DNA from 4 places in the Nitratireductor rhodophyticola genome. Region 4 is predicted to be linked to each of the others. Evidence: predicted binding sites of a transcription regulator. Region 4 holds the regulator's gene; each other region holds the start of a gene.
The links. The regulator PhoB, encoded in region 4, activates phosphate uptake and scavenging genes when phosphate is short. The targets are predictions, from matches to a motif close to TGTCATNNANCTGTCAT.

Region 1 (2,200 bases), 150 kb from region 4:
GCAGGATCTGGACGAATTCCGGCGCACCGCCCGTGTCGCGGTAGACGACGACGAGCGAGGCGCGCTCCAGTGCCACGAAGATGTACTGCTGATCGCCGAAGGTAGCGACTTCCAGTCCTTCCGGCTCGGTGCCCTTGGCGTCCGAGCGCTTGTCGGGATAGTGCCCGGCAGCCGCAGCGCGGAACTCAAGATCATTGCCGCTGTCAAACAGAACGTCGCCTGACTTGCTGAAGATGGTGAAACTGCGCGATCCGCCTTCATAATCGCCTTCATTGGCGGTGACGAACCGATCGCTGTCCAACCATTTCACGGCGTCCGGTTCGCGCTTCAGATTCTGCACATTCTGATCGAAAGCGATGGCGCCGTTGTCGAGCGTGTCGATGTTTTCCAGGCTGATTTGACCGGCGGAGAAATGGCCTGTCACCTCGCCGGTCTCGGCTGCAACCACGGCGATGTGATTGTTTTCCTGCATGGTGACGACGATCTCGCCGGCGTCGTTGAAATCAACGAATTCCGGCTCCGGGTCTTCCGGTGCGATCTCTGCAAGGCCGCTCAGGGAGACGGTCTTCATGCTGCCGCAGTCGGGAACCCCGTCGTTGAGATTGAAGACCTTCAGGTCACCGGCGGGCATCTGCGGGATCACACCGTCGTTCAGGTCCTCGTCGCGCTCGTTCTCGATGGCGACGGCGAGAAAACGCCCGTCACTGCTGACGGCCACTGAATCCGGCTGGCCACCCAGATCGCAGGACTTCTCGGCGGTCTTCGCCGCCATGTCGATCACCACGAGATTGCCGGAAGGGCTTGTGTAGCTCTCGGAGGTGTTCACGGCCGCGATGGCCTTCTGGCCCGCCACAGCCACCGAGGTAGGCTCGCCGTCCAGCCTGAGCATGCCGCCCGCCTTCGGGGCGCTGGCATCGCCGATGTCAACGAAACCCACACCGCCCAGCGGGCTGTCGGAGTAAATCAGCGTCTTGCCATCTGCGCTGCGTGCGATGATTTCCGAGGAGGTTTCGGTGGCTACATCGGTGCCGGCCGGCAGGTTCTCCGCCACCGGGAAGGTGGCGATGCGGTTGAATGCCATGTCCGCATGCGCGGGCAGAATGACGGCCGTGCTTGCCAGCAGGCCCAGAATGATTGCGTGGCGTCCCATGTCTGAAAACTCCCTCAAGACCCATAAGAGCGGTACAATCGGAAGCCTTGATTTCAGGCCGATGACACATCGATGACGGTTCGGTGACACTCCCCATCTGCCGTGTCGCGCAATTTGTTGCGTCAGGGGGACGTTTCAGTTTATAACGCGGGCGATATTTCCCAACATCGGTGGTTATGACCACCGCCCGCGCCAGGGACGCGGGCGAAGGAAGAGGATTCTTGACACATGGCCAACACGCTTCTCATGCCCAAGGCCACCGCCGTTTGGCTGGTCGACAACACGGCACTGACCTTCGATCAGATCGCCGAATTCTGCAAACTCCACCCGCTCGAAGTGGGGGCGATTGCCGATGGTGATGCCGCACAGGGCATCAAGGGCATGGACCCGGTTATGACCGGACAGCTCACCCGTGAGGAAATCGCCCTTGGCGAGGGCAACCCGAACCACAAGCTGCGGCTTTCGGAGCCGAAGGTTCGCGTGCCCGAGACCAAGCGCAAGGGCCCCCGCTACACGCCGCTCTCCAAGCGCCAGGATCGCCCCAACGCCATTCTCTGGCTGGTGCGCAATCATCCCGAGCTCAAGGATGCGCAGATCTCGCGTCTTGTGGGCACCACGAAATCGACCATTGAGGCGATCCGTGAGCGCACGCACTGGAATTCGGCAAACCTCGTGCCGATGGACCCGGTGACTCTGGGCCTTTGCTCGCAGATCGATCTCGATCTGGAAGTGCAGCGCGCGGCAAAGTACCTGCCGCCGCAGGAAAGCACCGGCGAGACCCTGCTTCCGGCTTCCGAGACCGAGGATCTGCCGATCGGTGAGCAGGCTCCGTCCGAGACGTCCTCCGACGAGCAGGAACTCGACGCGGATGCGGTCTTTGCCAAGCTCTCGTCGCTGAAATCCAGCGATGCGGACGAAGAAGAAGAGGACGAGCGGTCCTGATCTGAGTTTGGAGACGCTCCCCGGCTGCCGGGGAGCATCGCCTCAGCTCGCGCAGGCTCTGCCCATCATGGCTTCGTGCATTTCCATGCGCCGGTAGAAGTCGGCAAG
Region 2 (2,200 bases), on a different contig from region 4:
ATGAGACCACAAAACTGGCCGAACGTCTTTGCGAAGATGTTTGCGCTCGGTGATGTTTTTCGCTATTTTTTGCGCAAAATAGAAAATCCATGGGAGGAAATTCGATTAATGGCCCTTGATAGGATTGATATCGCTATCCTGGAAGTGCTCCAGAAGGATGGGCGGATCTCCAATTCGGCGCTTGCGGAGAAGGTGGGGCTCTCCCAGTCGGCCTGCTCCCGCCGTCTCGACAATCTGGAGAAGAGCGGTGTTGTCAAGGGATACCACGCCCGGCTCTCAAATGCAGCCCTTGGACATGGCGTTACGGTGATTGTGCATATTTCGCTGTCGGGACAGTTCGAGCGGACGCTCAGCGAGTTCGAAGCAGCCGTGCAGCGTTGTCCGAATGTGGTGTCCTGCCATCTGATGTCGGGTGAGTACGACTATATTCTGCGGATCGCTGCGCGCGACCTGCAGGACTATGAGCGTGTCCACAAGGAGTGGCTGACGGGCATGCCGCACGTGATCAAGATCAACTCGGCTTTTGCATTGCGCGAGGTGGTCGACCGGACAGGCGTGGGGCTGAAGCCGCAGATGGCGTGAAGGCCTGCCGGAATCAGCCGGCGGTAACGATACGATCCATCGGAATGTCGTGCGGCTGGGGATAGATCGTTGGGAGTTGTGAGAAAGCGTATCCGATGCCGATTAGTAGCGGCTTTTTCGGCAATGCGGCAATCGTGCGGTCATAAAATCCGCCACCATAGCCCAGCCTGTAGTTGCCTTTATCGAAACCGACCAGCGGCGAGACGACGATATCGGGAACGATCTCTTTGTCGGTTGCCGGAACGGGTATGTTCCAGACACCGCGTTCGAGTGTGTCTCTGGGACGATAGGGGCGAAAGACGAGGGGCGCGGCTTTCTGGATGACGACCGGCAGGGCCGCCATGGCACCGCGATCATGGAGGGTGGCAAGCCATGGGCGCAGGTCCGGCTCGCCCCGGAACGGCCAGTAGAGGCCGACCACGCGGCCCGATGGATCGCCGATCAGAGCGTCGAGCTTCTGTGCGATGATGCCGGCAAGGCGGGTGCGTTCGGCGGCGGGAACGGCGAGGCGCTCGGCGATCAGGCGGTCGCGCGTGGCCTTGCGCCAGCGGCGGACCTCCGGCCAGATTTCCGCGATTGAGATGCCAGCGCCATCGCCCAGCTCGTGCATGAAACAGGGTGGGGAGGCATGAAGCCTGGTTCTGTCGCCCGGTGTGTCGCTCATCCTCGCGTCTCCTCCGCATTCGCTGCAGCCGGATCCGATGCTGCTGCATTTGCTGTCCGGGCGCTGTTCTGCATGCGACAGGGTTCGCTCACAACGTGCCGGTCGACTGTCATGCGCGCGTCACGAGATTTTGCTGGAAGTCTCGGCGCGACGGCGCAATCATGCTCCTTCGCCGGTTCCTTTTCAAAGGCCCAGGAGAGACGATCATGATGTCCGCATACGCCTCCATGTCCCGCCGTTCGTTTTTAACAGGCTCGGCTGCTGCAGGTTCTCTGGTGCTGATGCACCCTTTTTCCGCCAAGGCTTCGGTGAACCAGGCGCATTTGCGCATTATGGAAACCACCGACCTGCATGTGCATGTCTTTCCCTACGATTATTACGCCGACAAGCCCAATGACACGATGGGGCTCGCCCGCACGGCGTCGATCATCGACGCAATCCGCGCAGAGGCAACGAACTCGATCCTCGTCGACAATGGCGACTTCCTCCAGGGCAACCCGATGGGCGATTACATCGCCTATGAGCGCGGCATGCGCGACGGCGACATTCACCCGGTGATCAAGGGGATGAACACGCTCGGCTACGATTGCTCGACGCTTGGCAATCACGAGTTCAATTACGGGCTCGATTTCATGTTCAAGGTGCTTGCAGGCGCGAATTTTCCGTTTGTCTGCGCCAACCTGACCAAGGGGCAGCTTGCCGCCAGCGGCCGCGACGATGACTTGTTCCTGAAACCCTACGTGATCCTTGACCGGATGGTGAAGGACGGCGATGGCGCGGAGCATCCGATCCGGGTGGGGCTGATCGGCTTTGTGCCGCCTCAGATCATGAACTGGGATTCAAAGCATCTGACCGGCAAGGCGATGACGCGCGACATCGTTCGGGCGGCGGAGGCCTGGGTTCCGCAGATGCGCGAGGAGGGCGCCGATATCGTGGTGGCGCTGTCGCATTCGG
Region 3 (2,200 bases), on a different contig from region 4:
TGCCCCCACGGCGTTCACAGTCAGAAGGGACCGCCCGGACATCCACACGCACTAGGAAAACGGCAGAGTGCCCCGAGCGGCGTTTCCGTGAAATGGTCGAATGGTGCAGTCTCCGAATAAGCCCGGCTGTCAGCCGGGCTTATTCCGCATGCGATGCACGGCGATCTAGTTTAGCGCCGGTTCCAGCGTGAACACGACAAACTGCGAGAACTGGCCATTGGGATTGAAGTTGTTGTCGGAGGCCATGACGAGGGTTCGTTTGCCGCCGACATCCGGTCCCCAGGAGACCGCTTCGATGTTGTCCACGTCGAGCCCGAAATCCCCTTCCCCGATCTTCAGAACCCGCGCCTTCCTGACCGGCGTGACATCACGGTCGGCAATGCTTTCCGCGCCGAGAATGTCGCTCGCACCTGCCGTTTCGACGAGATAGAGATTGATCTCGTTTCCAGTCCCCAGTGCAAAGGAACGCTCGACCGCAAGAAACCTGCCGGCCTCGATCTCCAGGATTTCCGTCAGACCGTTATCGTTGTAATAGGGCTCGGTTTCGGATTTCTGGTGGATCGGACCAGTTTCGTAGACATATTCGGCAACCGGCTCCACGCTTTCCACATTGAAGCCAAGAATGCGCGACGGGCTGCCTGCTTCGAGCGTCGCCTTCGGGCCATCCTGAACGAGCGCATTCTCGGTCGCGACCCAGACGGTCTCTCCATCGACTGAAAGTGTCAGCCCTTCAAACGCCAGATTGTTGCGGATGCCCCGTTCGCCGGCAGTATCCGGCAGATAGGCTTCAGGGATCGCGAAGCTGCGCTTGAATGCGCCGTCCGGTCCAGCCTCGTAGAGCGTTGGATTGCCCGCGACGTCGCGTTCACTCGACCAGAACACGCTCTGGCGCGAAGCGTCGAAGCGGATGGCTTCGGGATCGATCGTTTTGGGCGCGAACGGCCCGCCGTTCTCCTCCTGCAGCACATGGCTGGAGATGATATCGACGCCCTTAACGCCGTCTTCCTCAATCGCAAGCTTCAGCCGATAGAACCGCGCCGGCGCTTTTTCCGACCGGTCGTCCGAAATTGCATAAAACACCCCCGCCTCTGCATCATAGTCCAGGCCCGATATGCCACCGAACTCGACGCCGGAGATCATGAGGCCGCTGGGAAGAACGATTTCGCCGAGATAGGCGGGCTTCATCATGGCGTCTGCGTGGGCGAGAGACTGCACCGAAACGGACAATGCCGCAGCGAGGACTAACTTTGTAAACATGAGAACTTCTCCAAAAACCGGGCGGGAATGCACGCCCCGGAAGCCTCATGATCCAGTCGGATGACAGGCACGCGACCATGACGGTGGATCGACAAAAGAAAAGCCGGGCACAGGGCCCGGCTCTTGCATTTTTCTGAGAAGCGATCTGCCGATTATTCGGCAGCGCTTGTCGTCATGTCGGCGATCATCGGATCGGCCATCTCGGCGCCCGAGCTCTTGCGCCGCTCGTCCAGGATCAGATCGTCGCGCGAGCGCGCGATCCGGCGAACCTGGCTCATGGCGCCACCCGTACCGGCCGGGATGAGACGGCCGACAATGACGTTCTCCTTCAAGCCCTGCAGCGTGTCGATCTTGCCGGCGACAGCCGCCTCGGTCAGCACGCGTGTGGTCTCCTGGAAGGAGGCCGCGGAGATGAAGGACGGTGTCTGCAGCGAAGCCTTGGTGATGCCGAGGAGGACCGGCTGGCCTTCGGCCGGCTTCTTGCCCTCTTCCACCAGACGCTCGTTGATCTCCTCGAACTCGACCGAGTCGACATGGTCGCCCGGAATGTAGGTCGAGTCGCCCTGTGCCGTGATCTCGATCTTCTGCAGCATCTGGCGAACGATCACCTCGATGTGCTTGTCGTTGATCAACACGCCCTGCAGCCGGTAGACCTCCTGGATTTCGTTGACCAGGTAGGAAGCCAGAGCCTCCACGCCCTTGATCGCCAGGATGTCGTGCGGCGCCGGGTTGCCGTCGAGAATAAAGTCGCCCTTCTCGATCTGATCACCGTCCTGAAGATGGAACGGCTTGCCCTTGGGAATGAGGTATTCCGCGGGCTCCAGAGTCGCGTCATGCGGCTCGATGACGATGCGGCGCTTGTTCTTGTAGTCCCGACCGAAGCGGATCGTGCCATCGATCTCGGCGATGATGGCGTGATCTTTCGGACGACGGGCCTCGAACA
Region 4 (2,200 bases):
TGGGCAACCTTGTCGAGGAAGGCCCGACGGACAAGATGTTCACCAATCCGGATGACAAGCGCACCCAGGATTACATCACCGGCCGCTTCGGTTGACGCACAGATAAGGAACCAGATCATGGGCGAGCACACAGTCAGCTCCTTCGATGAGGAACTCGGTGAGATCGACCGCCTCATCCGCGATATGGGCGATCTCTCCGGTGCGATGACCCGCGCCTCAACCAATGCCCTGCTCAACTCCGACACTGCGCTCGCGCAGCGTGTCATCTCCGACGACACGATCATGGATGCCAAGCAGCGCGATCTCGACGAGCGTGCGATCACGCTGATTGCCAAGCGCCAGCCGATGGCGCAGGACCTGCGCAGCGTTGTGGGTGCCATTCGCATGGCAGCCGACCTGGAGCGCATTGGCGATCTCGCCAAGAACATCGCCAAGCGCGTGAGCGCGGTCGGGCAGAGCGCCACGCCGCGCACGCTCGCCCATTCCATCGATGCGATGGCAGGTCTGGTGCTGCATCAGGTCAATGCGGTGGTCGAGCACTATGTGAAGCGCGATGCCGAAGCGCTGATCCGGTTGCGCGACGAGGATGAGAAGATCGACATTCAGTATACGTCGGTGTTTCGCGAACTGCTGACCTACATGATGGAGGATCCGCGCAATATCACGTCGTGCACGCATCTTCTGTTTTGCGCCAAGAATCTCGAACGCATCGGCGATCACGTGACGAATATCGCCGAAAATGCCTATTATGTGGTGACGGGGGAACAGCTTCCGGTCCAGCGGCCGAAGCTCGATGAAACACAGATGACGGTCGATGCGGATGCGTAGACGGCCGTAGCAATGCCCTAGGAGAATGCCTTCCATGATTGCCCCCAAGGTCATGGTCGTTGAAGACGACGAACCGCTCTGCGTCCTGCTGAAATACAATCTGGAGGCCGAGGGTTATCAGGTAGAGATGATTTCGCGCGGCGATGAAGCCGAGGTGCGCCTGCAGGAAAATGTCCCGGATCTGCTCGTTCTGGACTGGATGGTCCCGGCTGTGTCGGGCATCGAACTGTGTCGCCGGCTTCGCATGCGCCCGGAAACCGAGCGCCTGCCGATCATCATGCTCACCGCGCGCGGTGAGGAAAGCGACCGCGTGCGCGGACTTTCCACCGGCGCCGACGATTATCTCGTGAAGCCCTTTTCGACACCGGAGTTCGTGGCGCGTGTCCGCGCGCTCCTGCGCCGGGCCAAGCCGGAAGTGCTGTCAACGGTTCTCTCCGTCGGCGACATTGTGCTCGACCGGGAATCGCACCGCGTTTACCGGCGCAAGAATGAAATCCGTCTCGGACCGACAGAGTTCCGTCTTCTGGAATTCATGATGCAGCATCCCGGCCGCGTTTTCTCGCGCAGCCAGCTGCTCGACAATGTCTGGGGTGAAACGATCTATATCGATGAGCGCACGGTTGACGTCCATGTGGGCCGGTTGCGCAAGGCCGTGAATCAGGGCCGGCTTCCCGACGTGATCCGCACCATTCGCGGCGCCGGCTACGCGATCCGTGAAGCCTGAGACAGACCGACACAAAAACCCCGGCGCAATTGCCGGGGTTTTTGTATGTCGTTGCAGTCGGTTCGATCACTTCATGAGCGTGCTTGCGGGCCTGCCATGTTCGTTCCGGGCAACCGCAAAGCTCGTCACCGGCTCAAGGGTGGCCGTCAGCTTGCCGTCGTCCGTAACGTCCCATTCCAGAACCGCGTCGTCATAGACGAGCGCCGGATCAACATAGACACATGTCGCCATAACACGCGGAGCCTCGCTTTCGAGCTCACGCATCGAGACGGGCCTTTCCGCCTCGCACTCCTCGAATGTCTCATAGACAGGCGTGGGGGCGGGCAATTCGCGGCATTCGGCCATGTTGCCGGAGCAGCCGACAATCAGAAGAAGCGCAGCGATGTGTTCCATGGCATTCTCCTTTCATTGTCTCCCCGAAGCGGAAGCCATGGAAGGTCCGCCTCGCCGGGTGCCGCATTCGTTTACGTCATTGTCCCCTTGTTTAACCGCGTCTCCTCAGCAGTCCCATGATCAGGGAAATGGCGAGAAGAGCGAGGAAAATATAGAACAGGATCTGCGCGATTCCTGCGGACGCGCCTGCAATCCCACCGAAGCCGAGGGCGCCGGCGATGAGCGCCACGACCAGAAATATAAGTGCCCAGTAAA

Region 1: a site for PhoB is predicted at 1,223-1,239, ahead of KUG85_RS13315 (esterase-like activity of phytase family protein). Genes of this name have one in related genera too.
Region 2: a site for PhoB is predicted at 1,354-1,370, ahead of KUG85_RS01300 (bifunctional 2',3'-cyclic-nucleotide 2'-phosphodiesterase/3'-nucleotidase). Genes of this name have one in related genera too.
Region 3: a site for PhoB is predicted at 1,335-1,351, ahead of KUG85_RS02465 (esterase-like activity of phytase family protein). Genes of this name have one in related genera too.

Annotation. Positions count from the first base shown of each region.
Region 1 covers NZ_JAHSSF010000003.1:475,753-477,952, reverse strand. The annotation lists gene KUG85_RS13315 (esterase-like activity of phytase family protein) at 1-1,150, opposite strand, end outside; gene KUG85_RS13310 (DUF1013 domain-containing protein) at 1,379-2,092, shown strand; gene KUG85_RS13305 (helix-turn-helix transcriptional regulator) at 2,135-2,200, opposite strand, start outside.
Region 2 covers NZ_JAHSSF010000001.1:280,046-282,245, forward strand. The annotation lists gene KUG85_RS01290 (Lrp/AsnC family transcriptional regulator) at 109-582, shown strand; gene KUG85_RS01295 (5-formyltetrahydrofolate cyclo-ligase) at 596-1,246, opposite strand; gene KUG85_RS01300 (bifunctional 2',3'-cyclic-nucleotide 2'-phosphodiesterase/3'-nucleotidase) at 1,456-2,200, shown strand, end outside.
Region 3 covers NZ_JAHSSF010000001.1:539,333-541,532, reverse strand. The annotation lists gene KUG85_RS02465 (esterase-like activity of phytase family protein) at 166-1,257, opposite strand; gene rpoC (DNA-directed RNA polymerase subunit beta') at 1,410-2,200, opposite strand, start outside.
Region 4 covers NZ_JAHSSF010000003.1:324,731-326,930, reverse strand. The annotation lists gene pstB (phosphate ABC transporter ATP-binding protein PstB) at 1-95, shown strand, start outside; gene phoU (phosphate signaling complex protein PhoU) at 118-828, shown strand; gene phoB (phosphate regulon transcriptional regulator PhoB) at 866-1,552, shown strand; gene KUG85_RS12605 (hypothetical protein) at 1,619-1,945, opposite strand; gene KUG85_RS12600 (DUF1328 domain-containing protein) at 2,037-2,200, opposite strand, start outside.